One region of the Streptomyces sp. NPDC018019 genome, then DNA from elsewhere that is predicted to be linked to it. Evidence: predicted binding sites of a transcription regulator. Region 1 holds the regulator's gene; the other holds the start of a gene.
What was found. The regulator HspR, encoded in region 1, represses chaperone genes until heat shock. The targets are predictions, from matches to a motif close to TTGAGNNNNNNNNNCTCAA.
Positions count from the first base shown of each region.

Region 2: lon (endopeptidase La) is a predicted target of HspR. The motif match lies at 3,348-3,366, and genes of this name have one in related genera.

Region 1 covers NZ_JBIRGD010000021.1:46,441-61,413, forward strand. The annotation lists gene ACH4FX_RS29645 (Yip1 family protein) at 1-165, opposite strand, end outside; gene ACH4FX_RS29650 (AraC family transcriptional regulator) at 578-1,588, opposite strand; gene ACH4FX_RS29655 (trypsin-like serine peptidase) at 1,830-2,639, opposite strand; gene ACH4FX_RS29660 ((Fe-S)-binding protein) at 3,040-5,328, opposite strand; gene dnaK (molecular chaperone DnaK) at 5,678-7,540, shown strand; gene grpE (nucleotide exchange factor GrpE) at 7,537-8,196, shown strand; gene dnaJ (molecular chaperone DnaJ) at 8,239-9,414, shown strand; gene ACH4FX_RS29680 (heat shock protein transcriptional repressor HspR) at 9,420-9,872, shown strand; gene ACH4FX_RS29685 (hypothetical protein) at 9,933-10,337, opposite strand; gene ACH4FX_RS29690 (hypothetical protein) at 10,334-10,582, opposite strand; gene ACH4FX_RS29695 (pyridoxamine 5'-phosphate oxidase family protein) at 10,726-11,130, opposite strand; gene clpB (ATP-dependent chaperone ClpB) at 11,570-14,218, shown strand; gene ACH4FX_RS29705 (YbjN domain-containing protein) at 14,363-14,899, shown strand.
Region 2 covers NZ_JBIRGD010000009.1:248,162-263,134, forward strand. The annotation lists gene ACH4FX_RS17880 (sensor histidine kinase) at 1-65, opposite strand, end outside; gene ACH4FX_RS17885 (response regulator transcription factor) at 62-802, opposite strand; gene ACH4FX_RS17890 (spermidine synthase) at 881-1,615, opposite strand; gene ACH4FX_RS17895 (rhomboid-like protein) at 2,051-2,776, shown strand; gene ACH4FX_RS17900 (VOC family protein) at 2,877-3,266, shown strand; gene lon (endopeptidase La) at 3,389-5,833, shown strand; gene ACH4FX_RS17910 (Uma2 family endonuclease) at 6,004-6,561, shown strand; gene ACH4FX_RS17915 (lysozyme) at 6,620-7,474, opposite strand; gene ACH4FX_RS17920 (MarR family winged helix-turn-helix transcriptional regulator) at 7,732-8,247, shown strand; gene ACH4FX_RS17925 (cytochrome P450) at 8,347-9,705, opposite strand; gene ACH4FX_RS17930 (helix-turn-helix domain-containing protein) at 9,743-10,453, opposite strand; gene ACH4FX_RS17935 (protein phosphatase 2C domain-containing protein) at 10,562-11,407, opposite strand; gene ACH4FX_RS17940 (nitrate- and nitrite sensing domain-containing protein) at 12,102-14,973, shown strand, end outside; gene ACH4FX_RS17945 (roadblock/LC7 domain-containing protein) at 14,972-14,973, shown strand, end outside.

The DNA.
Region 1 (14,973 bases):
GTACGGCTGCGGGGGCTGCGGCGGCCGGTGCGGTTGCTGCTGCCACTGCTGCCCGTGCGGAGGCGGGGGCTGCTGTCCGTACGGCTGTCCCTGCTGTCCGTACGGTGCCTGCTGCCCCTGCTGCTGCGCCTGTTGCGCGGACCGGGCGTTCCGTCCGCGACCCATCCTGAATCCAGCCACGCCATCGAACGTACCTGGTCTCGGAGGCCCGGGGGCCGGGCCCGGGGGCACCGGCCCGCTTTGCTGCCGACCTGTGACATCCCCTAGGGGAGCGGGGGCGGGTTCCCCGAGGGGCCGCGGCTCCGCCGGCCCATGAGGCATCGGATCATCGTCGTCCGACGCCCCACGGGCGGGAGGGTCCGGCTGCGGTTACGGGGGGATACCGGCCGGCACCCAGGGGCCGGCCCACCGGTGAGTGCCGCCGTCGGCACTCACTGACGGGACGAACGCATCGGCGATGCCGACTCGGCCCTGGCACCCCGACCGTAGCGGCACGGGAACGGCGGCATGATCCATTCTGCGCAGCCGGTATCCGGATCACGCTGCGTGTTCGTCGGGGGGTGGCCGTCCCGGCCGCTCAGGGTGCTTGCAGCGTCTGTGACGGCGTCTCCCCGAACCGCTCCCGGTAGCTGCGCGCGAACCGCCCCAGGTGGACGAAGCCCCACCGGTACGCCACCTCGCCCACACTCAGCTCGCCCGGTCCCGCCCGCCGCAGCTCGTCCCGTACGCGGCTCAGCCGCACGTCGCGCAGGTACGCCATCGGTGACATGCCCACGTGCCGGCGGAAGCCCTCCTGGAGCCACCGCACGCTGACCCGTGCGACGGCGGCGAGTTCGGCGGTGTCGAAGGGGTGCTCGGGCCGGCCGTGGATGGCGTCCAGCGCGCGCTTGACGGGCGCCGGGCGGTACGAGGGCGCCGCCGGGGCCGACGGCCGGCTCAGCTCCTCGCGGTACGGGTGGTCGGCGGCCAGCAGCAGCCCGCCCAGCAGCGCCTCTTGCAACGGGGCCGACACCAGCGGCTGGTGCAGCAGCCCGCCCGCTTCCTGGACGTCCTGTACGGCGGTGCGTACCAGCCGCGCCCAGCTGAGCCCGGGACCCCGGGACACGTCGAAGCCGGGGGCGAAGCGCACGGGTGCCCCGACGGTCCTGCCGAGCATGTGCTCCAGGTGCCGCTCCAGGTCCGTCGTACGGATCTTCACCGCCAGCAGCCGGCAGCCGCCGTGCCACCGGTCGATGGTGGTGGCGCCGTCCGGCCGGAACACCCCGGCCCGGTCGGGCGTGGTGGTCTCCGCCGCGCCCGTCCCCTGCCGCCACTGGATGCAGCCGCTCAGCGGCACGTCCACGTGGTACGCGCCCAGCTCCCCGAACCGCAGCCGCAGGTCGGTGCCGAACCCCACCTCACCGACGGTGACCCCGCCCAGCTGCATCACGTCGAGGTGCGCGCCCACGTCGTCGCACGGCCGGAGCCGGTCGATGTGGTTGGCGTAGAACGCCTCACCGAGCGCCCACCGCGCCTCGTCGAGGTCCGCCGTCCGCACGGACAGCACAGGGGAACCCGACGGGGGCGCCGCCCCCGGCTCCACAGACATGTTCAGCACGACCCTTTCCCCCGGGCATACAGGTTCCCCCGGGCAGACAGAACCGTCCGTCCGGTACCGCCTGCCTCAACTGCGCACGCGGGAAAGGATATGTGCAGGGACCAGTCGGTTGGCGGGGGTCATGGGTATGCGGCCTTCGGCGCGGACTGCGCAAGGGAACGGGCGGGCCGGGACGTGCCGGGCGGTCAGGACGGTCGCGGTCAAGGACGGCCGTGATCAAGGACGGCCGCGGTCAGGAGGGTTTCGCTGCCCCGCCCGTCACCCGCTCGTACAGCTCCCGCGCCTGCCGGTCGAAGAGGACGGCCGTCGACTCGGCGTCCGTGTCGCCGCCGCTCAGCACGCCGATCAGGCGCCCGGGGCGGCGGGCGTCGTGGTGGTCGGCGAGCCAGGGGCCGCCGCTGGTGCCGTCGTAGAAGCCGCCGCACCGCATCTGCATCATGTACGGCTCGTCGTCGTCGCGCTCGGTGTCCGTGGTGCAGGTGACCGGGCGGTTCTCGGGGTTGTACGTCTCGTTGGGGTAGCCGACGACGGTGACGTGGCGGCGCGGGCCGGACGACCAGTCGGGGGTGGCGGCGCCGACGACCTCCTGCACGGAGCGGCCCTGGGCGTCCGGCTCGACGGTCAGGAAGGCGTAGTCGCCCCGGTCGTCGTCCTCCTCCCGCCACGCGTCGGGTACGTGGATGCCGCTGACCTTCCACTTCCCGTACGGAAACGTGCCGTCGCCGGCCCCGGAGAAACGGGGCGCGAACTGGAGGTCGCCGGTGAGCGGGCCGGGCTCGTCCCCGTCGGCCGCGTCCCCGCTCTGGAAGTGGACGCAGTGCGCGGCGGTGGCGAGGACATTGCCCTTCGGGCTGTCGACGACGCTCGCGGTGCAGTGGTGGTCCCCGTCGGCGAACAGCACGCCGACGAACGGCAGGCCCTCGAAGTGCCGGGCGGCGGGCTGTGCGGGATCCGCCGCCTGCGAGAGCCCGCCACAGGCGGTGAGCCCGACGAGTGCGGTCAGCGAGGCGGCCGTGACGAGGGCGACGGAAGCGGATCTCATGTACGGGACGGTACGACGTCCCGGCCCCGCCACGTCGCGACGACTTCGGTACGTCGTGACGGGGGCGGAGCGTCGGGACGCTCACGGAGCGTCGGACCGTCCGGGGCGCGTGGTGCGGGCCCGAGCCCTCCAGACTTCGTCCTCCGGTCCCGGGCCCTCTCGTGCGTGTCAGGCTGCCGCGGCGTGGGTGGGGGACGACTGCCCCCACCGGCCGGTGGGGGCCTGACGGCGGGAGGGGGTGGGCCGCAGGACGAAGTCCGGAGGACCGGCCCCGTGCCCTGGGGGCGGGGCGCCGCCCGGCATGGCCGTACACCACGCGGACGGTACGGCCCGGCTCCCGGAACGCCGACGGCCGGCCCCGCCGCAGCGGGACCGGCCGTCGCCGGGCGGGAGGGGCCGGTTACTTCACCGGCTCCGGCTCGGGAGCGTCCGTCGCGGTCTCCTCGCCCGCCGGGTCGACCGGGGTCCTGACGGAGTCCAGCAGCAGCTGGGCCACGTCCACGACCTGGACGGACTCCTTGGCCTTGCCGTCGTTCTTCTTGCCGTTGACCGAGTCGGTCAGCATGACCAGGCAGAACGGGCAGGCGGTGGAGACGATGTCCGGGTTCAGGGACAGGGCCTCGTCGACGCGCTCGTCGTTGATGCGCTTGCCGATCCGCTCCTCCATCCACATGCGCGCGCCGCCCGCGCCGCAGCAGAAGCCGCGCTCCTTGTGGCGGTGCATCTCCTCGTTGCGCAGTCCGGGCACCTTGGCGATGATCTCGCGCGGCGGCGTGTAGACCTTGTTGTGGCGGCCCAGGTAGCAGGGGTCGTGGTACGTGATCAGGCCCTCGACCGGGGTGACGGGGATCAGCTTGCCCTCGTCGATCAGGTGCTGGAGCAGCTGGGTGTGGTGGATGACCTCGTACTCGCCGCCGAGCTGCGGGTACTCGTTCGCGATCGTGTTGAAGCAGTGCGGGCAGGTCGCGACGATCTTCTTCGCCGACTTCGGCTTCCGCGTCGCCGGGTCCTCGTCGTCCTCACCGAAGGCCGCGTTGAGCGTGGCGACGTTCTCCGCGCCGAGCTGCTGGAACAGGAACTCGTTGCCCAGCCGGCGCGGCGAGTCACCGGTGCACTTCTCGTCGCCGCCCATGATCGCGAACTTCACGCCCGCGATGTGCAGCAGCTCGGCGAAGGCCTTGGTGGTCTTCTTGGCGCGGTCCTCCAGGGCGCCCGCGCAGCCGACCCAGTACAGGTAGTCGACCTCGGTGAGGTCCTCGACGTCCTTGCCGACGACCGGGACCTCGAAGTCGACCTCCTTGGTCCACGCCAGGCGCTGCTTCTTGGCCAGGCCCCAGGGGTTGCCCTTCTTCTCCAGGTTCTTGAGCATCGTGCCGGCCTCGCTGGGGAAGCTGGACTCGATCATGACCTGGTAGCGGCGCATGTCGACGATGTGGTCGATGTGCTCGATGTCGACCGGGCACTGTTCCACGCACGCGCCGCAGGTGGTGCAGGACCACAGCACGTCCGGGTCGATGACGCCGCCCGCGAGGCCGCCGTCGGGCGTGGCCTCCAGGGAGCCGACCAGCGGACGCTCGGCCTCCGCGAGCGCCGCCGCGGGCACGTCCTTGAGCTGGGCGGCACTCGCCTTCTCGGCGCCCTCCGCGTCCTTGCCGCCGCCGGCGAGCAGGTACGGGGCCTTGGCGTGCGCGTGGTCGCGCAGCGCCATGATCAGCAGCTTCGGCGACAGCGGCTTGCCGGTGTTCCAGGCGGGGCACTGCGACTGGCAGCGGCCGCACTCGGTGCAGGTGGAGAAGTCGAGCAGGCCCTTCCAGGAGAAGTGCTCGACCTGGGAGACGCCGAACTGGTCGTCCTCGCCCGGGTCCTCGAAGTCGATCGGCTTGCCCGCGCTGGTCATCGGCTGGAGCGCGCCGAGTGCGACATCGCCGCTGGACTCCCGCTTGAACCAGATGTTCGGGAAGGCCAGGAAGCGGTGCCAGGCCACACCCATGTCGGTCTTCAGCGCGACCGTGATCATCCAGATGAAGGAGGTCGCGATCTTCAGGCCGGCGAAGAAGTAGGTGAGGTTCTGGAGCGTCGCGACGTCCATGCCCGCCAGCCACGAGACCACCGGGTACGAGATGAAGAACGATGCCTCGTAGCCGTCCACGTGGTGCTGGGCGCCCTCCAGCGCGTGCAGCATGAAGATGCAGACGCCGACGATCAGGATGACGGCTTCGACGAAGTACGCCTGGCCGGTGTTGGAGCCGGTGAACCGGGACTTGCGGCCCGCGGCGCCCGGCCTGCTCAGCTGCCGGATGCCGATCAGGACCAGGATGCCGAGCACCGTCATCGTGCCGAGGAACTCGACGAAGACGTTGTACGGCGCCCACTCGCCGATGACGGGCAGCAGCCAGTCGGCCTTGAAGAGCTGGCCGACGGCGTTGACGATCGTCAGCAGCAGCGAGAAGAAGCCCACCGCCACGAACCAGTGCGCGACACCCACCACGCCCCAGCGGTTCATCCGGGTGTGGCCGAGGAACTCCTTGACCACCGTGACCGTGCGTTGCTTGGGGTCGTCGGTCCGGGTGCCGGCCGGCACGGGCTGGCCGAGCCGCAGCCGGCGGACGATCTGCAGGATGGCACGGCCGAACAGTGCTACGCCGACCGCGATTAGGACCAGCGACACGATGATCGCGGCGAGTTGCATGGGTGGCTCCTCGGGCCTGCGAGTGCGGGGGTTACGGGGAATACTTGAGGGGCTGCGCGTACGTACGAGGGGTACACGGAGTCCGCGGGGACGGGATCTACAGCGATTACTAAGCAGTAACTTTTCGGGTCTGCGCTGAGGTTACCCAGTATCCCGAGCCCCATGAAGCCGCCCGGCCGGTGATCTGTGTCGCGCAGGCAACCCTTCGCGCCCGCCGCCGCGTCCCCCGTACCGTGGATGACGGGGCGCTCGACATAAAAGTTGAGTGAGCCCGGCTCAGGTCAATTGACAGGACGCTGGACGTGCTGCACCCTTGAGCCTGTTCCACTCAAGTCATGGAGGAATCGAAATGGCACGTGCGGTCGGCATCGACCTGGGCACGACGAACTCCGTCGTCAGTGTTCTCGAAGGCGGTGAGCCCACCGTCATCACCAACGCCGAGGGCGCCAGGACCACGCCGTCCGTCGTCGCCTTCGCCAAGAACGGCGAGGTGCTGGTCGGCGAGGTCGCCAAGCGCCAGGCGGTCACCAACGTCGACAGGACGATCCGGTCGGTCAAGCGCCACATGGGCACCGACTGGAAGGTGAACCTGGACGGCAAGGACTTCAACCCGCAGCAGATGAGCGCCTTCATCCTGCAGAAGCTCAAGCGGGACGCCGAGGCCTACCTGGGCGAGAAGGTCACCGACGCGGTCATCACCGTTCCGGCGTACTTCAACGACTCCGAGCGCCAGGCCACCAAGGAGGCCGGCGAGATCGCGGGCCTGAACGTCCTGCGCATCGTCAACGAGCCCACCGCCGCGGCCCTGGCCTACGGCCTGGAGAAGGACGACCAGACCATCCTGGTCTTCGACCTCGGTGGCGGTACGTTCGACGTCTCGCTGCTGGAGATCGGCGACGGTGTCGTCGAGGTGAAGGCCACCAACGGTGACAACCACCTCGGTGGTGACGACTGGGACCAGCGCGTCGTCGACTACCTGGTCAAGCAGTTCCAGAACGGCCACGGCGTCGACCTGTCCAAGGACAAGATGGCGCTCCAGCGCCTGCGCGAGGCCGCGGAGAAGGCGAAGATCGAGCTGTCGTCCTCCACCGAGACGACGATCAACCTGCCTTACATCACCGCCTCCGCCGAGGGCCCGCTGCACCTGGACGAGAAGCTCACCCGGGCGCAGTTCCAGCAGCTGACCCAGGATCTCCTGGAGCGCTGCAAGACCCCGTTCCACAACGTGATCAAGGACGCCGGCATCGAGCTGTCCGAGATCGACCACGTGGTCCTGGTCGGCGGCTCGACCCGGATGCCGGCCGTCGCCGAGCTGGTCAAGGAGCTGACCGGCGGCAAGGACGCCAACAAGGGCGTCAACCCGGACGAGGTCGTCGCCATCGGCGCGTCGCTGCAGGCCGGTGTCCTCAAGGGTGAGGTCAAGGACGTCCTCCTGCTGGACGTCACCCCGCTGTCCCTCGGTATCGAGACCAAGGGCGGCATCATGACCAAGCTCATCGAGCGGAACACGACGATCCCGACCAAGCGCTCGGAGATCTTCACCACCGCCGAGGACAACCAGCCCTCCGTGCAGATCCAGGTCTACCAGGGCGAGCGCGAGATCGCGGCGTACAACAAGAAGCTCGGCATGTTCGAGCTGACCGGTCTGCCCCCGGCCCCGCGCGGCGTGCCGCAGATCGAGGTCACCTTCGACATCGACGCGAACGGCATCATGCACGTCGCGGCGAAGGACCTCGGCACCGGCAAGGAGCAGAAGATGACCGTCACCGGCGGCTCCTCGCTGCCGAAGGACGAGGTCGACCGGATGCGCCAGGAGGCCGAGCAGTACGCGGACGAGGACCACCGCCGCCGCGAGGCCGCCGAGTCCCGCAACCAGGGCGAGCAGCTCGTCTACCAGACGGAGAAGTTCCTCAAGGACAACGAGGAGAAGGTCCCCGCCGAGGTGAAGACCGAGGTCGAGACCGCCGTCGCCGAGCTGAAGGAGAAGCTCAAGGGCGAGGACACGGCCGAGATCCGCACCGCGACCGAGAAGGTCGCCGCGGTCAGCCAGAAGCTGGGCCAGGCCATGTACGCCGACGCCCAGGCCGCCGGTGCGGCCGCGGGCGGTGCCGAGGGCGCCGCCGGTGCCGGCCAGCAGGCCAAGGCCGACGACGACGTGGTCGACGCCGAGATCGTGGACGACGAGAAGCCGAAGAAGGACGGTGCCGCGTGACGGAGGAGACTCCGGGCTTCGAGGAGAAGCCCGACGTCCCCGCCGAAGCCGCACAGACCCCTGATGACGCGGCGCAGGCCGAGTCCGCCGACAAGGCGGGCTCGGCCCCGGCCGGGGAAGCGAACCAGGACGTAGCTCTCACGGCGCAGCTGGACCAGGTGCGTACCGCGCTCAACGAGCGCACCGCGGACCTCCAGCGGCTCCAGGCGGAGTACCAGAACTACCGCCGTCGGGTGGAGCGGGACCGGGTGTCGGTGAAGGAGATCGCCGCGGCGAATCTGCTCACCGAGCTGCTGCCCGTGCTCGACGACGTCGGCCGGGCCCGGGAGCACGGCGAGCTGGTCGGCGGCTTCAAGTCGGTGGCCGAGTCGCTGGAGACCGTGGTGGCCAAGCTGGGCCTCCAGCAGTTCGGCAAGGAGGGCGAGCCCTTCGACCCGACGATCCACGAGGCGCTGATGCACTCGTACGCTCCGGATGTCACGGAGACCACGTGCGTCGCCATCCTCCAGCCGGGGTATCGCATCGGTGAACGAACGATCCGCCCCGCGCGGGTCGCGGTGGCCGAGCCGCAGCCGGGCGCGCAGTCCGGCAAGGCCGCCTCGGAGGACGACGCCAAGGCTTCGGACGAGGAGAGCGGTGGCCCGGACGAGGGCTGACGCGGCGGCGGAAGAAGCAGTACGGGAGGAGGGACGTCGGGGATGAACACCAAGGACTTCGTGGAGAAGGACTACTACAAGGTCCTCGGCGTCCCGAAGGACGCCACCGAGGCGGAGATCAAGAAGGCGTACCGCAAGCTGGCCCGGGAGTTCCACCCGGACGCCAACAAGGGGGACGCCAAGGCCGAGGAGCGCTTCAAGGAGATCTCCGAGGCCAACGACATCCTCGGTGACCCCAAGCGCCGCAAGGAGTACGACGAGGCGCGGGCGCTGTTCGGCAACGGCGGCTTCCGCGCGGGCCCCGGCGGCGCCGGTGGTGGATCGTTCAACTTCGACCTGGGCGACCTCTTCGGAGGCGGCGCGCAGGGCGGCTCGGCGGGCGGCGGCTTCGGCGGCGGGCTCGGCGACGTCTTCGGCGGCCTGTTCAACCGCGGTGGTGGTACGCGTACGCAGCCGCGCCGCGGCCAGGACGTCGAGTCCGAGGTGACGCTCAGCTTCACCGAGGCGGCGGACGGGGCGACGGTCCCGCTGCGGATGTCCAGCCAGGCGCCGTGCAAGGCGTGTTCGGGCACCGGCGACAAGAACGGCACGCCGCGCGTCTGCCCGACCTGCGTCGGCACCGGGCAGGTCAGCCGCGGCGGCGGTGGCGGCTTCTCGCTCACCGACCCGTGCGTGGACTGCAAGGGCCGCGGCCTGATAGCCGAGACGCCCTGCGACGTCTGCAAGGGCAGCGGTCGGGCGACCAGTTCGCGCACGATGCAGGTGCGTATCCCGGCGGGCGTCTCCGACGGGCAGCGCATCCGGCTGCGCGGCAAGGGCGCCCCGGGCGAGCGCGGCGGCCCGAACGGCGACCTGTACGTCGTCGTGCACGTCGACGCCCATCCGGTCTTCGGCCGCAAGGGTGACAACCTGACCGTCACCGTGCCGGTCACCTTCCCGGAGGCGGCGCTGGGCGGCGAGGTGCGGGTGCCGACACTCGGCGGCCCGCCGGTGACGCTCAAACTGCCGGCCGGGACTCCCAACGGACGTACGATGCGCGTGCGCGGCAAGGGTGCGACGCGCAAGGACGGCACCCGCGGCGACCTGCTGGTCACCGTCGAGGTGAGCGTCCCCAAGGACCTCGGCGACACGGCACGGGAGTCGTTGGAGGCCTACCGTGAGGCAACCGCGGGGGAGGACCCGCGGGCGGAGCTGTTCCAGGCCGCGAAGGGAGCATGAGTCGGATGGATGGCCGGGGCGGGCGTCGGAACCCGTATGAACTGACCGAAGAGTCGCCGGTGTATGTCATCTCCGTCGCGGCTCAGCTCTCCGGTCTGCATCCGCAGACCCTGCGGCAGTACGACCGGCTCGGCCTCGTCTCGCCGGACCGTACGGCGGGGCGCGGCCGGCGCTATTCGGCCCGGGACATCGAACTCCTCCGGGAAGTGCAGCGGTTGTCGCAGGACGAGGGCATCAACCTCGCCGGCATCAAGCGCATCATCGAACTGGAGAACCAGGTCGCGGCCCTGCGGCAGCGGGTCGCCGAGCTCCAGCACGCGGTCGAGGGCGCGGCTGCCGCCATGCAGCAGCGGGAGGCGGCCGTGCACGCCTCGTACCGCCGGGACCTGGTGCCGTATCAGGATGTGCAGCAGACCGGCGCGCTGGTCGTGTGGCGTCCGAAGAGGCGGTCCGAGTAGGCCGGCATCGACCGCAGGCCGGGGCCGGGGTGCACAGCGCAGCCCGGCCCCGCCGCTGTGTCAGCAGCCGTTGTAGCCGGCCGTCGGCATGGACAGGCGGCGGTGCACCTGGGACTTCATCGCGCTGGTGTAGACCGGCTCGTCGTAGTCGGCGATCTCCAGGCGGACGCCGGCGGCGGCGCAGCGGGCGGTGAACTCGTCGGCCGAGGCGATGGCGTTCTCCAGGGCGCGGCGGTTGGGGGCGACGAACACGTCCACCAGCCCGGCCTCCACGTCCTGCCACAGCGCGGCGTGGTCGGCGCGGAGCTGGTGCACGCTCAGCCGGCAGGTCAGGTCGTAGTCGCGGGCCTCGGCCCAGCGGGTGCACATGGCGTGCTGGCTGCGGTCGTCCACCAGGAACGGATCGTCGTCCAGCCCCGACAGCGGCATGAGGCAGGCGATCGCCGTCACTCGGACCGAGTTCATCGTGCCCCCCGGGACGTGGCGAGTGTGGGAGTGACGATACCGCCGTGCGCGTGCCGGGGTGGAGGGGCGGTGCCGGGCGGTGAGGCGTATCCGCACGCATGGCAGATCGCCCAGCCGTCCTGGTTCACGGCGAGCTGGCCGCCGCAGCGGGGGCACAGCTCGGCGCGGACGGGCCGGTGGCGGGGTGCGGGAGCGCGGATGCCGGTACGGGCGGGGGCCGGTCCGGTGCGGGATGCAGACGCCATACGCTCTCCAGCTGCCGTGCTTCGCTCCGCGGGGTGTCGTTTCGCGAGCGGTGGGCTTCCGCGTTCGGCATAGCAGGGGCGGGTACCGCGGTGGAACCACGCCGTCCGAATCCGGCCAGGTACGGACCTGGCCGGCCGGTGAGCTACGCGCGGCCCAGCGCCCGGGTCACGGTGATCTCCACCATCACCCGGTCGGGCTTGGGCGTCGGGGTGCGGCCGTACCGCTCGGCGTAGCGCCGTACCGCGTCCGCCACCACGTCCGCGTCCGTACGGATGCGGGCGACGCCCTCCAGGGTGGCCCAGCGCTTGCGGCTGACCTGGCACACCGCGACCGGGGCGCCGTCCGGGCCCCCGGCGAGGATGTGGCCGACCTTGGCGCTGTCCTTACGGGTGATCACACGGGCGATGCGCTGGTTCGCGTCGAACGTGACACCGACCGGGACGACGTGGGGCGTGCCGTCGGGGCGCAGGGTGGTCAGCGTGCACATGAGGTGCTCGCTCCAGAAGGCGAGGTACTCGGGGCTGAGGTCATCCAGGTCGTGGGCCATGAGCGGAAGAGTAATTGGGGTTCCTGTGGGGATGCCGTGCGCAGGGGCTGCAAAGGAACCGTGAAGGCAGCGTGGAGCCAACGGGGAGATGCCGCAAAAGCGCCGTATGTGTTGCGAGGACGGAGGCGGGAGCGCCCGGTTCCATGGCCGCCAGGGCCGGCCGAAGCCGGGGCGACGGAGGCAGGTCGGGCGGGGGTGTACGGGGGTCGGCGGTGCCCGTACGGCGGGTCCCGGGGGCCTGCACGGGCAAACCGGAAGGGCCGCGAACGGCATGGCCCGCCGTCCCCGGTGCACCCGTAGAAGGGCCGGAAGACGCCGTACGGTGTCCGGATCGGCCTTGAGTGGAATAGACTCAACTTATCGGACGTTGATCTGAGCAGGTTTGGCCGCGCGGACCGCGGCACCGACCACGCACACGAGCACAAGGAGGAGCGCGCGAGTGGACGCCGAGCTGACCAACAAGAGCCGCGAGGCGCTGAGCGCCGCCAACGAGCGGGCGGTGACGGCCGGACACGCGGACATGACCCCCGCGCACCTGCTGCTCGCCCTCCTCGCCGGCACGGACAACGAGAACGTCACCGACCTGCTGGCCGCCGTCGAGGCGGACGCCGTCGCGCTGCGCTCCGGCGCCGAGCGCCAGCTGGCCGCCCTGCCCAGCGTGCAGGGCTCGACCGTCGCCCCGCCGCAGCCGGACCGGGACACGCTGGCCGTCATCGCCGACGCCGCACAGCGCGCCAAGGAGCTGGGCGACGACTACATCTCCACCGAGCACCTGCTCATCGGCATCGCCGCCAAGGGCGGCCGCACCGGCGAGCTGCTGGCGGAGCAGGGCGCCACGGCCAAGAAGCTGCTGAGCGCCTTCGAGGACAGCCGGGGCGGCCGGCGGGTGACCAACCCGGACCCGGAAGGCACGTACAAGGCGCTGGAGAAGTTCGGCACGGACTTCACGGCAGCGGCGCGCGACGGCAAGCTGGACCCGGTCATCGGCCGGGACCAGGAGATCCGCCGGGTGGTGCAGGTGCTCTCCCGGCGCACCAAGAACAACCCGGTGCTCATCGGCGAGCCCGGCGTCGGCAAGACCGCCGTCGTCGAGGGCCTGGCGCAGCGGATAGTGAAGGGCGACGTGCCCGAGTCGCTGCGCGACAAGCGGCTGGTGGCGCTGGACCTGGGCGCGATGGTGGCGGGCGCGAAGTACCGCGGTGAGTTCGAGGAACGGCTCAAGACCGTCCTCGCGGAGATCAAGTCCAGCGACGGCCAGATCATCACCTTCATCGACGAGCTGCACACGGTCGTCGGCACCGGCGCCGGCGGCGACTCCGCGATGGACGCGGGCAACATGCTCAAGCCGATGCTGGCCCGCGGTGAGCTGCGCATGGTCGGCGCCACGACCCTGGACGAGTACCGCGAGCGCATCGAGAAGGACCCGGCGCTGGAGCGGCGCTTCCAGCAGGTGCTGGTCGCCGAGCCGACCGTCGAGGACACCGTCGCGATCCTGCGCGGCCTCAAGGGCCGGTACGAGGCGCACCACAAGGTGCAGATCGCGGACTCGGCGCTGGTCGCCGCCGCCACCCTCTCCGACCGCTACATCACCTCCCGCTTCCTGCCGGACAAGGCCATCGACCTCGTGGACGAGGCGGCCTCCCGCCTCCGTATGGAGATCGACTCCTCGCCCGTGGAGATCGACGAGCTCCAGCGCTCCGTCGACCGGCTGCGCATGGAGGAGCTGGCGCTGAAGAACGAGACCGACGCCGGCTCCGTGCAGCGCCTGGAGAAGCTGCGCAAGGACCTCGCCGACAAGGAGGAGGAGCTGCGCGGCCTGACCGCCCGCTGGGAGAAGGAGAAGCAGGGCCTCAACCGCCTCGGCGAGCTGAAGGAGAAGCTGGACGAGCTGCGCGGCCAGGCCGAGCGCGCCCAGCGCGACGGTGACTTCGACACCGCCTCCAAGCTGCTGTACGGGGAGATCCCGGGCCTGGAGCGGGAGCTGGAGGAGGCCGCGGCGGCCGAGGCCGAGCAGGAGGCGTCCCAGGACGCCAAGTCCTCGATGGTCAAGGAGGAGGTCGGCCCGGACGACATCGCGGACGTGGTCGGCTCCTGGACCGGCATCCCGGCCGGCCGCCTGCTGGAGGGCGAGACGCAGAAGCTGCTGCGCATGGAGGACGAGCTGGGCAAGCGTCTGATCGGCCAGGCCGAGGCGGTCCGGGCGGTCTCGGACGCGGTGCGCCGTACCCGCGCCGGGATCGCCGATCCGGACCGTCCCACCGGCTCGTTCCTCTTCCTCGGCCCGACCGGCGTCGGCAAGACCGAGCTGGCCAAGGCGCTCGCAGACTTCCTGTTCGACGACGAACGGGCGATGGTCCGGATCGACATGAGCGAGTACGGCGAGAAGCACAGCGTGGCCCGGCTGGTCGGCGCCCCGCCCGGCTACGTCGGCTACGAGGAGGGCGGCCAGCTCACCGAGGCGGTCCGCCGCCGCCCGTACAGCGTCGTCCTGCTGGACGAGGTGGAGAAGGCCCACCACGAGGTCTTCGACGTTCTGCTCCAGGTGCTGGACGACGGCCGGCTCACCGACGGCCAGGGCCGCACGGTGGACTTCCGCAACACGATCCTGATCCTGACCTCGAACCTGGGCTCCACCTTCCTGATGGACCCCCTGCTGAAGGAGGACCAGAAGAAGGAGAAGGTCCTGGAGACGGTGCGGGCGTCCTTCCGGCCGGAGTTCCTGAACCGGCTGGACGACCTGGTCGTCTTCCACCCGCTCGGCACCGACCAGCTCCAGCGGATCGCGGGCATCCAGATCGGCCACCTCCAGCGCCGGCTCGCCGACCGCAGGCTGACGCTGGACGTCACCGACCGCGCCCTGACCTGGCTGGCCTGGCTCGGCCAGGAGCCGGTCGTGGACCAGCCTCAGGAGGCTTTCCCGGGGCCCGACCTGTCCTACGGCGCGCGCCCGCTGCGCCGCCTGGTCCAGACGGCCATCGGCGACCAGCTCGCCAAGGCGATCCTGGCGGGCGAGGTGCGGGACGGCGACACCGTACGAGTGGACGTCGCCGAGGACGGCCGCTCGCTGGTCGTCGGCCCCGTACGGTAAGGCGCACCGGACCGGTCACGGGTGTTCCGCCGCCTTCCTTTCCGCCGGGCCGGTTCGGCCCAGAGCGGAGAGGGGGCGGCGGGCTTGCCAGGACGGGGCCGGGATGGGGGAGGATGGCGAGGACCATACGAAGGGAATTCCACGGTGAGCATCGACCCGTCCTCGATCCCGAATTTCGGGGGCCAGCCCGAACCGCAGCCGTCGGGGCCTGATGGTCCCGTCCTGCCCGACCAGGACCTGGTCAAGCAGCTCCTCGACCAGATGGAGCTGAAGTACGTAGTCGACGACGAGGGTGACCTCGCCGCCCCGTGGGAGCAGTTCCGCACGTACTTCATGTTCCGCGGCGAGGAGGAGCAGCAGATCTTCTCCGTCCGTACGTTCTACGACCGCCCGCACGGCATCGACGACAAGCCGAAGCTGCTGGAGGCGATCGACGACTGGAACCGCCGGACGCTGTGGCCCAAGGCGTACACCCACACCCACGACGACGGCACGGTCCGCCTGATCGGCGAGGCGTCGATGCTGATCGGCACCGGCGTCGCGCTTGAGCACTTCGTGTCGAGCACGGTCAGCTGGGTCCGCGCGTCGATCGAGTTCGACAAGTGGATCGTCGAGCAGCTCGGCCTGGAGGCCGACATCGAGGGTGACGGCGACGCGAAGCCGGGTGACGAGGAGGCGTAGCCTCCGCGCCGCCGCAGGCCGTGCGCCGCAGGCACCGGCGGGCCCCGGAGCGATCCGCTCCGGGGCCCGCCGCC
Region 2 (14,973 bases), on a different contig from region 1:
CGCTCCCGGGCCCGGTCGCGGCGCTCCTTCCGGTCGGCCGTCCGTCGTCGGGCGGGGGCCGTCATACCGGCGGGGTCTCCAGCGCGTACCCGACGCCGTGGACCGTGCGGATGCGCTCGGCGCCGATCTTGCGGCGCAGCGCCTTGATGTGGCTGTCGACCGTGCGCGTACCGGAGGCGTCCGCCCAGTCCCACACCTCGGCCAGCAGCTGTTCGCGGGAGAGCACCGCGCGCGGCGTGTTCGCCAGGCACACCAGCAGGTCGAACTCGGTCGGGGTGAGGTGGACGTCGCCGCCGCGTACCCGCACCCGGCGCTGCGCGTGGTCGATCTCCAGCTCGCCCAGGCGCAGGATGCCGCTGCGCGGCGTGTGCGCGGCCAGCGCCGCGCGCTCCACGCGCCGCAGCAGTACGTGCACCCGGGCCGCCAGCTCGCGCATGGAGAACGGTTTGGTCATGTAGTCGTCGGCGCCGACACCGAGGCCGACCAGCATGTCCGTCTCGTCGTCCCGCGCCGTGAGCATCATCACCGGCACCGGGCGCCGGGCCTGCACCCGGCGGCACACCTCCAGCCCGTCGAAGCCCGGCAGCATCACGTCCAGGACCAGCAGGTCCGGCTGCCACGCCTCGGCGGTGTCCACCGCGGCGGGCCCGTCGGTGGCGGTCTGCACCTGGAATCCCTCGGCACGCAGCCGGGCCGCGATGGCGTCCACGATCGTCGGGTCGTCCTCCACGACGAGGACCCGGCGCTGGGCGCCGGGCGTGGCCGCGGCGGTGCCGCCCTGGGTGGTCTGCGTCTGATCCATCGCCCGCCCCTGCGTGTCCCCGTGCTGCCTGGTCGCGTACTGCTGGGCAGCAGCGTAAGGGCAGGGTGTGACCGTCGGCTACGCGCCCTTGCGCGCGAGGTGCACCACGTCGGGGACGCCTCGGACAACGGGGATCTCTTCGGTACGTACGCCGGTGAACCCGGCATTTCGCAGCGCGAGTTCGAAGGCGGACGACGGCTGCGCCGACCAGACGGCGAGCACCCCGCCGGGCGTCAGCAGCTCCCGGCAGGCGGCGAGCCCGGTGGGGGAGTAGAGGCCGCCGTTGTCCTCGGTGACGGTCCACTCCGGCCCGTTGTCGATGTCCAGGCACAGCGCGTCGAAGGTGCGCCCGCCGGCGCCGTCGCGGAGGTACCCGACCAGGTCGGCGGCGACGATCTCGGTCCGCGGATCGGCGAGCGCGGCCCCGGACACGGCGGACAGCGGACCGTCGCGGTGCCAGTCGACGACCGCGGTCTCCCGCTCGACCACCGTGATCCGCCCCCACCGGGCGTCCTCCGCCGCCCGCGCCAAGGAGAAGCCCACGCCCAGCCCGCCGATCAGCACATCGGGAGACGGCCGTCCGTCGTCCAGCTCCGCGAGCGCCGCGTCCACCAGCAGCCGCTCGGACCGTCCGTCCGAGGTGTCCATCAGGAAGCACCCGTTGGCGATGATCTCGAAGTGCTCGCCCCGCTGCCGCAGTACCGCCTCCCCGTAGGGGCCCTCGCGGCGGTCGAGCACCCGGGGCGGGCTGCCGTCGGCGGGCGGACCGGGTACGTGCACGGAGTGGGGCACGGCGTGCGCGGGGTGAACCATGACCGCCATCCTGACCAACCGGAGCGGCGCGGGTCCAGCCGGATTGCGGGCCCGGGCGACGACGACCGCTTCGGGTGACGCGCGTCACGGGCACAGCTCACTCATGGGTTGAGCGTGCAGGCTGTTCCCGTACGTAGATCTTCGTGGGAGCACACCGCCCACGAGGGGCGCACGCCCGAGGGGGACGGGCATGCCGGTGGCGCCGTCGGCGCCGTGCACGGAAGGGGCCTGGAGCGGGTGAGGCGGGTTGGCGTAACGGATGCGGCCGGTGTCCCCGGCACGGAAGAAGCCGTAACGGCCGCAGGGGAGAAGGGGGCGAAGGGGGCGCTCGCGGGGGTTCCCAGACAGCGGGCGGTGGCGGGGGACGGTGCCGGGCAGGCCATGGACGGCGTGGCTGCGGACGCGGTGCCTGCGGGTGCCGTACCCGCGGGCGTGGTGTCTACGGACGCAGCGGCGCCCGCTCCCGCGTCCAGGGTGGCCGCGCCCGCCCCGATACGCATCGGCTCGCGACTCCGGCGCGCGCCGCGCCCCTGGCGCCTGCTGCCCACGCCCCTTGGCGCGCCCTTCACCTTCGGCTACACCCTCCTCCTCGTCGCGACCTCCGTCTTCGCCGAGCACGCCGACCCCACGCTGGTCTCCGCCCTGCTCCAGGGCTCCAGCACGGACGTCGAGCACCTCGCGCACGCGCCCCTGCTGGTGCTCGTCGCCAGCGCCCTGTGGATCGCCGGCGGCATGACCTCCGCGTACGCCATCGCCTTCCTCCTCGTCCTGACGGCACTGGAACGCCGCGTCGGTGCCCTGCGTACGGCCGCGGTCTTCTTCGGCGGCCATGCGGTCGCCACACTGGCCACCGAGCTGCCGGTGGGCGCCGCGGTCGCCCTCGGGCACCTGCCCGCCGACGCCCTGCACCGCCTCGACTACGGCATCAGCTTCGGCGTGATGACCTGCACCGGCGCGCTGGCCGGGCTGCTCCCGGCCTGGGCGCGGTGGCCGCTGCTGGCGGGCGTGACCTGGTTCGCCGCCGGCAACCTCCTGTTCTCCACCGACCCCGTGAGCGACTCGGGCCACCTGCTCGCCCTGGTCCTCGGCACCCTCACCTGGCGCCTGCTGCGACGCCGCCGCGGGCCGCGGTACGGGCCGGTTGTCAGTGGCCGTTGCTAGCTTCCTGAACACGCTTCTCCACGGCTCGACGGGGAGGTGGAGCGAGGGTTGCACCCGGCCGCGACGGCCGGGGCCCCGCTCCGTCAGGAAGAGGCACACCATGCGAATGATCTTCGTCAACCTGCCGGTGAAGGACGTCACCGCGTCCCGCGAGTTCTTCACCCGCCTCGGCTTCGCCTTCAACCCGCAGTTCTCCGACGAGCACACCCTGTGCATGGTCGTCGAGGAGAACATCTCCGTCATGCTCCTCCAGGAGGACCGCTTCCGGGACTTCATCAACGGCGACATCAGCGACGCCGCGAAGACGAAGGAAGTCCTCACCTGTCTGTCCTGCGACAGCCGGGAGGAAGTCGACACCCTGCTCGCCAAGGCCCTGGAAGCGGGCGCGAGCCCCTGGAAGCCGGTCATGGAGGAAGGCCCCATGTACGGCGCCAGCTTCCAGGACCCGGACGGCCATGTCTGGGAACTGATGCACATGGCCCAGGGCTGACCGTCGGGCGGCACGGCCCGCCCCGGCGGCTGATCGCTCACAGCGAACAGCCGCCGGGGAACATCCCGAGGCTCACAAGCATTGAGCGGGTATTGCTCAACTTGCCTGCCGAAGGGGAGATCATGGCTTCGACGTCCACTTCGCTCACTCTGCCCGTGCTGCCGCTCGACGACGAAGTCGTCCTGCCGGGCATGGTGGTGCCCCTGGACCTTTCCGAAGCGGACGTACGGGCCGCGGTGGAGGCCGCGCAGGCCGCCGCTTCCCCGGGTGACAAGCCGCGGGTGCTGCTGGTGCCGCGGACCGACGGCGCCTACGCGGCCATCGGCGTGCTCGGCCGTGTCGAGCAGGTCGGGCGGCTGTCCGACGGTGACCCCGGCGCGCTGATCCGCGGCCTCGGCCGGGTGCGGATCGGCGCGGGGACGACCGGCCCCGGCGCCGCCCTGTGGGTGGAGGGCACGACCGTCGACGAGACGGTGCCCGACCCCCTGCCCGGCGCCGTCACCGAGCTGGTCAAGGAGTACAAGGCGCTGGCCACCGACTGGCTCAAGAAGCGCGGCGCCTGGCAGGTCGTGGACCGCGTCCAGCAGATCGACGACGTCTCGCAGCTCGCGGACAACTCCGGCTACTCACCGTTCCTGAGCACCGAACAGAAGGTGCGGCTGCTGGAGACCACCGACCCGGTGGCCCGCCTGAAGCAGGCCACCGAAGCGCTGCGCGAGCACCTCGCCGAGCAGGACGTGGCGGAGGCCATCGCCAAGGACGTCCAGGAAGGCGTGGACAAGCAGCAGCGCGAGTTCCTGCTGCGCCGCCAGATGGAGGCCGTCCGCAAGGAGCTGGCCGAACTGAACGGCGACCCGGAGGACGAGGGCGAGGACTACCGCGCCCGCGTCGAGGCCGCCCGGCTGCCCGAGGACGTCCGCAAGGCGGCCCTCAAGGAGGTCGACAAGCTGGAGCGGTCCAGCGACCAGAGCCCCGAGGGCAGCTGGATCAGGACCTGGCTGGACACGGTGCTGGAACTGCCGTGGAACGAGCGCACGGAGGACGCGTACGACATCCCCGGCGCCAAGGAGGTCCTGGACGCCGACCACGCCGGCCTGGAGGACGTCAAGGAGCGCATCACCGAGTACCTGGCCGTGCGCAAGCGGCGCGCCGACCGCGGTCTGGGCCCGGTCGGCGGGCCGGCCGGCGACTCCGGCACGGGCGGCGGCGGGCGTCGGGCGGGCGGCGCCGTGCTGGCGCTGATCGGCCCGCCCGGCGTCGGCAAGACCTCGCTGGGCGAGTCCGTGGCCCGCGCCATGGGCCGCAAGTTCGTCCGGGTCGCGCTCGGCGGCGTACGGGACGAGGCGGAGATCCGCGGCCACCGGCGTACGTACGTCGGCGCGCTGCCCGGCCGCATCGTGCGCGCCGTCAAGGAAGCCGGCTCGATGAACCCGGTCATCCTCCTGGACGAGGTCGACAAGGTCGGCTCGGACTTCCGGGGCGACCCGTCCGCCGCCCTCCTCGAAGTCCTCGACCCGGCGCAGAACCACACCTTCCGGGATCACTACCTGGAGGTCGAGCTGGACCTGAGCGACGTGGTCTTCCTGGCCACCGCCAACGTCCTGGAGGCCATACCGGAGCCGCTGCTCGACCGCATGGAGCTGGTCCGGCTGGACGGCTACACCCAGGACGAGAAGGTCCTCATCGCCCGGGACCACCTGGTCCCGCGCCAGCTGGAGCGGGCCGGTCTGGAGACCGGCGAGGTCACGCTCACGGACGGGGCGCTGGCCAAGCTCGCCGGGGAGTACACCCGCGAGGCGGGCGTACGGAACCTGGAGCGGGCCGTCGGGCGGCTGCTGCGCAAGATCGCGGCCCAGAGCGAACTGGGCGAGCGCGACCTGCCCTTCACGGTGGACGAGGACGAGCTCCGCCCGCTGATCGGACGCCCGCACCACACCCCGGAGTCGGCGCAGGACCCGGCCGAGCGGCGCACGTCCGTACCGGGCGTGGTCACCGGCCTCGCGGTCACCGGCGCGGGCGGCGACGTCCTGTACGTGGAAGCCTCGCTCGCCGACCCGGAGACCGGCGCGTCCGGCCTCCGGCTCACCGGCCAGCTGGGCGACGTGATGAAGGAGTCCGCGCACATCGCGCTCTCCTTCCTGCGCTCGCACGGCGCGGAACTGGAGCTGCCGGTCAGCGACTTGAAGGAGCGCGGCGTGCACCTGCACATACCGGCGGGCGCCGTGCCGAAGGACGGCCCGAGCGCGGGCGTGACGATGACGACGGCGCTGGCCTCGCTGCTCTCCGGCCGGCCGGTGCGCCCGGACGTGGCGATGACCGGTGAGGTCTCGCTGACCGGGCGGGTGCTGCCGATCGGCGGCGTCAAGCAGAAGCTGCTCGCGGCGCACCGGGCGGGGATCACCACCGTGATCATCCCCAAGCGCAACGAGCCGGACCTGGACGACGTCCCCGCCGAGGTCCTGGAGAACCTCGCCGTCCACCCCGTCTCCGACGTCCGCCAGGTCCTCGACCTGGCCCTGACCCCGGCCCTGGCCCCGGCCGCCCCGGAGGTCCCGGCCGCGGCGTGACGGACGCGGCCGGCAACAGCGGCCCGGAACCCCGGACACGGGGCTCCGGGCCGCGCGCGTGTCCCGACTACCGTGCGTATCGTTGTACTGCGCGACTGCCCGCACAACGCGGCGGTGGGGAGGAGCGCACGGTGACCATCGAGCTGACCGACAACAGGATCGAGATCGAGATGGCCGACAGCGACAAGCTCAGCCTGGACATGATGTTCGACTGGCTGGAGCGGATGCCCATCCCCGAGGGCTATAAGACAGAGATTGTCGAGGGGGCCATCTTCCTGTCGCCGCAACGGGACAACCACTGGGACATCATCCTGGAGATCGTCGAGCAATTGCGCGTGAAGTACCCGAGGAAGCGGGTGAAGTCCGATGTCCGCATCGACTTCCCCGGCGACCTCAACGGCTTCGCCTGCGACGTGGTCGCGCTACGGGACGGCGCGGAGAGGGACGACAAGGGGCGCTGGCGGTATCAGGACATCGAACTCGTCGCCGAGGTCATCTCCCGGAAGACGGCGAGCAACGACTACGGCCCCAAGCTGGAGACCTACGCGGTGGCCGAGGTCCCGGTCTACCTCATCGTCGACCCGTACACCGGTACGTGGCATCTCCACACGCTGCCCAAGGACGGGAAGTACCACGGATACCTGACCCTGGACTTCGGCGACCCGGTGGACCTGACGGGGACGGTTGTCGGTCTGACGCTGGAGACGACGGAGTTCGGCAGGGAGTGACGGCATACGTCGGTTCAGGGGCCCCGGCGCGCGCCTCGCGCCGGGGCCCCCGCCTGTCTCACCCGTCGGCCAACGCCTGCAACCGCTCATACGCCCCGTTGAACCGGTCGCGGTCGCCGACCGTGGGGCCCGACGACGTGTACTGCCAGATGGTGTGGAAGGCCCAGCCCGCGGGGAGTTCGCCGACCGAGGAGCCGTAGCGGGGGATCCACAGCGGGTTGACGGAGCCGAAGCCGGCGTAGTTGCCGGTGCACTGCTTCCACCAGCTGGTGGAGGTGTAGAGGACGGCGTCCCGGCCGGTGCGCGCCTTGTACGTGGCGAAGAAGTCCTGCATCCAGCTGATCAGGCCGGCCGCGCTCTTGCCGTAACAGGTCGCGCCGTACGGGTTGTACTCCATGTCGAGGGCGCCGGGCAGCGTCCGGCCGTCCCTGGACCAGCCGCCGCCGTGGTCCACGAAGTAGTCGGCCTGGGCGGCGCCGCTGGAGGTGTCGGGGGTGGCGAAGTGGTACGCGCCGCGGATCATGCCGACGTTGTAGGAGCCGTTGTACTGCTGCGCGAAGTACGGATTGGTGTAGCCGGTGGACTCGGTGGCTTTGACGTAGGCGAAACGGACGCCACCGTTCCAGAGCGTCTGCCACGGGACGTTGCCGTTGTGGCTGCTGACGTCGACGCCTTCGACGGAGGCGAGGGTGGGCGGCGGCGCCTCGCCCGGCGCGTCGCCCTCGTGCTCGATGACCTGGGACCCGGCCCAGTCCCGTCCCGGGTGGGTGGGCTCGGGGGCCCCTCCGTACGCGACGGCGCCGGCGGTACCGGGCAGGCCGAGGAGCAGGGCGGCGATGGTGAGGAACAGGCCGGCCAGGCTCCCGAGGGAGCGCGGTCGGCGGCGGGCGGGGCCGGATCTGGGCACGGGCATGGGGGCCTCCGGAGAGCGGGCCGGCTGGTGTCCCGGACATGACGCGGGAGAGGGGAACCGCTTGGTGTGGTCATGTCAGGTGAAGCCTTGACGGTACGCGCGTAGATGCGCGCCGTGAAAGGGGGGAGCCGGGCTTCCGATGGTCTGCTCCTGCGAAATACTGGACCAGCTGCGGTTTCGGCCGCCACGACAGGAAAACTTTCACGGTCCGGAAAGCGGGAGAGGGCGCCGACGTGCACAACACCAGACCCGACGGCATGACCGGGACGGATGAACCCAGCGGCGTGGACCAGGTGTTCCTGTCCCTGGAGCGGGAGCTGGCGGTCTTCCTGCGCCGCGCCCGCGCCACGTCCGGTGAGCTGGCGCGGGCGGTCCACCCGGAGCTGGAGTCGGCGGCGTACGGCCTGCTCGTGCGCCTCGCGGACGCGGGCCGGCAGCGGGCCACCGACCTCGCCGGGTACTTCGGCGTGGGCAAGGCGACGATGAGCCGGCAGCTGCGCGCCCTGGAGGACCTCGGCCTGATCGCCCGCGAACCGGACCCGGCCGACGGGCGGGCCGTGCTCGTCCGCCTCACCGACGAGGGCCACGACCGCTTCAGCCGGGTACGCAACAGCCGGCGCGCCCAGTACGCCCGGCAGCTCGCCTCCTGGGACCGCCGCGAGGTGGCGGAACTGGCCCGCCTGCTGCACCGCCTGAACGGCGAACAGGACGCGGAGGAAGGGTGCGGGGCGGCCGGAAAGGCCGAGCGGGGCGGGAAGGGCGGACACGGCTGAGAGCCGGCGCGCGGACCCCGGCGGGGCGGTGCGCACCGGCTCCCGGCCGGTCCTCCATGACGGCCGCCTCCTCCGCGGACGGCCGGCATCCCGTACGGGTCAGCTCTGTGCGTTTAGCCGCAGCGGCAGCCGCCGCAGGCGCCAGGCACCCGGCTGACGCATGCGTTCCTGCTCCTCCAGCTGTTCGTGGGGCACGGCGAGCTCCAGCCGCGGATAGCGCGCGAGCAGCTTGCCGAAGGCGACCTCGGCCTCCTGCCGGGCCAGCGAGGCGCCCAGGCAGTAGTGCATGCCGTGCCCGAACCCGACGTGGTCCTCGGCCCGGCCCGCAGGCTGCCGCGTCAGGTCGAGCTTCTCCGGCTCGGTGTAGTGCCGCGGGTCGTGGTTGGCCGCGACGAGACTGAACATCAGGGCGTCGCCCCGGCGGACCTGCGTGCCGGCCACCTCGGTGTCCTCGGTGGCGTACCGCAGCTGGGTGGCCTGGATCGGCCCGCACCAGCGCATCAGCTCGTGGACCGCGCGGGGCAGCAGGGCCGGGTCCTCGTCGAGCAGGCGACGCTGGTCGGGGTGGGTGAGCAGGGCGAGCGTGCCGTTGCTGATGAGGTGGGCGGTGGTCTCGTGGCCGGCCAGCACCAGCGTCAGCACCATGGTGACCATCTCGGTGTCGCTGAGCCGGCCGCCGTCGTCGTCGTGCGCCCGGATGAGCGCGCTGAGCAGGTCGTCGCGCAGGGTGGCCCGCCGCTCGCGGATCACCTCGTGGATGTGCTCGACCATGCCCGGTACGGTGGCGCCGATCCGCTTCGGGTCCAGGGAGGCCAGGGCGGCCCCGAACTGCCGCCACAGGTGCCGGTCCGCCTCGTCGATCCCGACCAGCTCGCAGATCACCGTGATCGGCAGCGGGTACGCGAAGTGCTCGACGAGGTCGACGACGCCGTCCGCCGCGTGACCGGGCAGCCGGTCCAGCAGCTCATCGGTGATCCGTTCCACCCGCGGCCGCAGGTCCTGGATACGGCGGGCGGTGAAGGCACGCGACACCAGGCGGCGCAGCCGGGTGTGGTCCGGCGGGTCGCTGGTGAGGATCGTCTCCACCAGGTACGGGGCGACGTGCTCGGGTATGCCGAACAGCTCGATCAGCTGGGCGCGCGGGTCCTTGCCCGTGCTGTCGAGCACGCGGGTCGGGTCGTTGACGAACCGCGGGTCGCGCATCACCTCGCGTACCACGTCGAAGCGGGTCACGAACCAGACGGGCGAGTCGTCGAAGAACCGGCCCCGGACGAGCGGGCCCTGCTCGCGCAGCTTGCCGTACCCGGTGTACGGGTCGCTGAGCAGTTCCGGCTCCATCACGTTCGGCTCGCCCGGGTGCAGGCCTACGTAGTCGGGCAGCCCGCCGGGTGTGGTGGCGGTGGTGGTCGGGGCGCCGGGCGGGGTGGCCGCGGCGGACCCGGTGGGCGATGTGGTCATCGTGCGTTCTCCTCCTGATCAGGGGTGTGACCGGGGATCACTGGCGCAGTTGCCGCCGCACTTCCTGCCGGCTCAGCTCCTCCAGGCGCTGGTAGTGCGCGATGATGCCGGGAGCGGCCGCGGCGATGAGCCGTGGGTCGGGATCGGCGTGGGTCTCCAAAGTGGTGCGGATGGTGTGGCACAGCACGTCGGCCCGCTCCTCCGGCCGGCCCGGCGCGCGTTCAGGGAAGAGCACTTCCGCCTGGAAGAAGCCGGCGGCGATCGCCATGCAGGCGTACATCTGCTGGTCGACGCTCAGGTCCTCGCGCACCAGGCGGTGCTCGCGCAGCACCGACAGCTGCGCGCGCAGGGACTGGGTGCCGGCCGCCATCAGCTCCGCCAGCTCCTTCTTGGCGATCTCGTTCAGGCGGCCGAGTACGTCGGAGTCGTCCAGGTACACGGCGCGCAGCACCGGGTCGTCCATGAAGTCGAGGAGGGCCCAGCGCAGCAGCCGGCTGGGCAGGATGTTCCTGTTGTCGGCCCGCATCCGGGCCAACTGGCGCTGGTGGTCGGCGCACTTGGCCCGCAGGACCACCGCCAGCAGCAGGGCGTCCTTGTTCTTCCAGTGCAGGTAGACCGTGCCCTTGCCGACGTTCGCCCGGCGGGCGATCTCGTCGGTGGTCACACGGCGGTACCCCCAGGCCAGCAGCAGGTCGCAGGCGGCGTCCAGGATGCGTTCGCCGCGTTCGGTGCGTTCCGCCGCTTCCATGTCCCTCCTTGACTCCGTGACCAGTTTTCGAAACTGGTCACGGAGTCAAAGCTAGGCCGGGCGGTGCCCGCCGGGTAAGGCGGTTTCCAGCCGTGCGGCGAGAGCTTCCTACGGCTCCACCAGCACCACCGTCGCGTCGTCCCGGGACTTGCCGCGAGGGAAGCGCGCGCCGTCCGGGTCGGCGGCCTCCAGCGTCCGTACGCGGTCGACCAGGGCCTGCGGCCCCTCCTTGCGCACCACCGCGAGGCAGTCCGCCCAGGAACCCTCGCGGAAGACCTCGACCCACCGTGATGCGCCGTCACTGAGGGCGGTCAGGGTCCGTACTTCGGCGCGCGGCAGGGAGCCGGTGACCGCCCGGGCGGCCACCGCGGGGTCGGCCGCAGCGGTGAAGAAGCCGCCCTCGGCGTTGCGCAGCGCCTCGACCGCGGCCCCGTACTCACGGCCGGCGGCGGCGCGTTCGGCGGAGCCGCGCGGCAGTCCCCGTACGGTCTCGCGCAGGGCCTGTACGGCGGGCGGCAGTTCGTCCAGGCGGGTGTCCAGGACCGGCCGGACCGTGCCGTCGGGGTGCTCGACGAGCAGGACGGAATCGGACAGGACCAGGTACTCGACCGCCTCCGGCGACCAGCGGACGGCCACCGCGGTTGCCTGCGGGGTGCGCGCGTGAGAAAGGTCACAGGTGGACCGGTGAACTTCGGCCGTCCGGGAGATGGCGGCCGAAAGTGCCTCAGGGAGCGTCATATCCCGGAATGAACCGGACAGTTCGAGCATTGCGCCACCGAGGCGCGCGGTGTACCAGGGCACGCCGTGGGAGCAGCCGGTGTCGTCCGGCGGCGGGGTCACGCCGTCCAGCAGGACCAGCACTCCGCCCTGGCCGGAGGCGGGCAGGGCGACGGACGCGTAGTCCTCGTTCGGGTGTTGGGGGTCTCCCGGCTCGGTGGCCAGTTCGATGCGCATGCCGGTCAGTCTGCCGCAGCGCGTCCGGTTTCCCGCGGTGTGCCGTCTTCGCCGGATCCGGCGGGAGTAGCAGCAGGTCAGGGGCGTAACCGGGGCTGGAAACCGCGGTCCCCGCAGATGCGGGCGCGCATCCTTCCAGGACCCTGTACGGTTCGCCAAACCCGCTCGGGGGTTGCGAAGGGTTGCACGCCGCGGCGGCCGGGACCGGAAGTTGATGGTCAACTTCCGATTGATGTTCACTCATTCGAGTGGCCAGGCATGCGTTGCCGGGCCACTGCGCGATGCCGGTGGAATGGTCGTGGCCCGGATCATGGGAGGGGCCAAAACGCTCGTCGCGACGCGCAGAGCCGGGCTGCTTCCCTCGCGGACGTGTGAATTGCTGCGGTCTTCGCACCGATCCGCCCCGCGAGCGGAGAGCGAGCCGGGTCCGCGGGACCACACGGTGTGGGCAGGCGAGACAGGAATGCGAGCAGCGGTGCGGAAGAAGCGGCTTCGGGACGGCGCGGTCGAGCCGGGATCGCCGGCCGGTCCGGTTTCGGGTACGGCTCCGGGCGTCGCCCCGGACGCGCCCCCGGGGACCGGAGCGGCGCCGGGCGCCGCGGGGTCTCCCGGCGCGCCGCAAAACCGTAGGAAAGGTACGTCCCAGGACACTCCCGCCGCACCCGTCCCGTCGCCCGCCGGACGCCCCGCGCGGGTGCGCAACCGGCTCGTCGGCGCGGTGGCCGTCGCGGCACTCGCCGTCCTGGGCGCCGGCGCGCCCGCCATCTTCTCCGCCGTGGACGACGTCCACGACTCCCAGCGGCTGGTCGACCTCGCCGGGCTGAACGCCCATGCCGTCACGCTCGCGCACTCCCTCGCCGACGAGCGGGACGCGATGACCGAATTCGTCGCGGGCGGGCGCTCCGCCAAGAACGGCGGCGCGGGCGTCCCGGAATCCCAGCGGGCCCGCGTGGACCGGCAGATCGGCGAGCTGCGCGGGGTGGCGAACGGTGCCGCCGGTGCCACCGACGCCTACCGCGCGGCGGACAAGCTCCTCACCGCGCTGCCGCAGACCCGCCAGAAAGCACTCTCCGGGCCCGGGCAGGTCACCGAGACCTTCGACGCCTACACGGCCGCCGTCCAGGCGCTCGGCGCGCTGTCCGACGCCATCGCCCGCGACCTCCCCGCCCGCGCGAACGACATCGCGCCGGACGTCCGGGCCCTGCCGCAGCTCGGCCGCGCCACCGACCAGGCGGCCGCCACCCGCGCCCTGCTCGTCCCGGCCCTCGCCGCCGGCGGCCCGCAGCCCAGGCTCACCGCCACCGCCCAGACGTCCTTCGTCCGCGAACAGGCCGCGCTGGCCGCCTTCAAGCAGTCGGCGAGCCCCAAGGCCCGGGACGCCTACGACCGCACCGTCAACGGCGGCGACGTGAACACCGCCGAGGCCTACCTCGCCAAGCTCACCGACCAGCCGCGGCTGGACGCCGACGACCAGCGGCTGAGCAGCGCGCGCGTGAAGACCGCGCTCACCGCCCGGATCGGGCTGATGCGCGGCGTCGAGGCGTCGATGGCCACCGCCGACATCGACCGGCTGAGCGCGCTGCGCGACGACGACGTCACGGCGCTGGAGCTCCGGATCGCGCTGGTCGGCGTCTGCCTGCTGATCGCGGCCGGTGCCAGCGTCTCCGCATGGCGCTCGGTGACCCGGCCGCTCGCGGCGCTGCGGCTGGGCGCCCAGCGGGTGGCGGCCGACCCGGCGGGCGAGGCCCCGGTGGCGTTCAAGGGGCGCAACGACGAGTTCGCCGACGCCGTACGGTCCGTCAACGCCCTGCACGCCCGGGTGGGCGAGGCCGGCCGCCGGATCGCCGAACTGGAGGGCGAGCGCGCCCGGCTGGTCGGCGGGCGCCGGCGCCTGGTGGCCGAGCGTGAGGGGCTCCAGGAGGAGCGGGCGGCGCTGCGCCAGGAGGTCGCGGACCTCACCGGGCGGATGACGGCGCTGCGCACCGGCGTGCACGGCCGGTACGTCAACCTCGCCCTGCGCACCCTGGGTCTGGTGGAGCGCCAGCTGACCGTCATCGAGTCGCTGGAACAGAAGGAGCAGGACCCCGACCGGCTGGAGACCCTCTTCAAGCTGGACCACTTCGCCGCCCGGATGCGGCGCAACAGCGAGAACCTGCTCGTGCTGGCCGGAACGGAGCACGGCACCGGGCACCCCGGGCCGGTTCCGCTGCTGGACGTGCTGCGCGCCTCGATCAGCGAGATCGAACGGTACGAGCGGGTCCGCATCCAGTCGCTGCCGCCGCACTCCCAGGTCGCCGGGTTCGCCGCCGACGACATCAGCCACCTCGTCGCCGAGCTGCTGGAGAACGCCACCGCCTTCTCGCCGCCGGACTCCCACGTCGAGCTGTCCGGCTGGCTGCTGGAGAGCGGCGAGGTCATGCTCTCCGTGCAGGACGAGGGCATAGGGATGACCGGGGAGCGCCTGGCGGAGCTGAACGCCCGCCTCGCCGACCCCGCCGGGGACGACGACGGGCTCGGTACGGAGGACGAGACCCTCGGGCTCGGTCTGTACGTCGTCGTACGGCTCGCCGCCCGCCACGGTGTGCGCGTACAGCTGCGGGACCAGAAGCAGGGCGGGATCACGGCGGTCGTCGTGCTGCCCGCGGCCATCCTGCCCACCCGCCCGGCACCGGGCGCCGTCACGCCCGCGCCGCCCGGCGAGGGCGGCACCCAGAACCTGCCCGGCTCGGTGGCCGAGGCCAACTCCAACACGCTCCAGACGCGGCTGCCGCGCCTGGAACAGGGTGGCACCGCCGAAACGGTCCACGGTTCCGAGGAGGCGCCGGTCCCGGCACCGGGCCCGGCCCAGGTCCCGGCCCAGGCTCAGGACCCGGCCCCGGCAGGGGAACCGGCCGCGGAGCCGGTCGCGGCACCCGCCCCGGAAGCCGCTGCGGAACCCGCCGGGCCCGAGGCGCCCGCCGGACGTGAGGCACCCGCCGGGCCCCAGGCACCCGCCGGTCCCGAGACACCCGCCGCCGCGGCGACCGACGGCCCGGCGGCCGGAACGAGCCCGTACGGGCCGCAGTCGCCCGGCCCGTACGCCAAGGAGACCGCCGAGCACGGCCGGCCCGCGGAACGCCCGGCGCCCGGCGCCACGGCACCCGCCGCGGACACGACCACCGGCCGCGGCGCCTCCGGCCCGTACACCGCCGGACCCGCCGAGCACACCCGGCCGGACGCCGCGGCACCGCCTGCCGGGCGGCACGCCCGGCCGCAGCAGGACGACGCCACACCGGCCGGCGAAGGCGCCGCCGCGCCGCGCCGGCTGACCGACCAGGGCCTGCCCAAGCGCACGCCCCGGATCGTGGCGCGGAAGCCGCCCGCCACCCCGCGTACGGGCAGTGCGGCGGTCAACGCCGAGGCCCTGCGGGCCCGGCTCGGCGGCTTCCAGCAGGGGGCGCGGGACGGCCGGCGCGATGTCGAGGCCGAGATCGCGGAACGTACAGCGGAGCAGACCATCCCACAGACGGACACCGACGGAGCGGGGGCCCCGGGAGAGAGCCACGTTGTCGAGGAGGCACGCGATT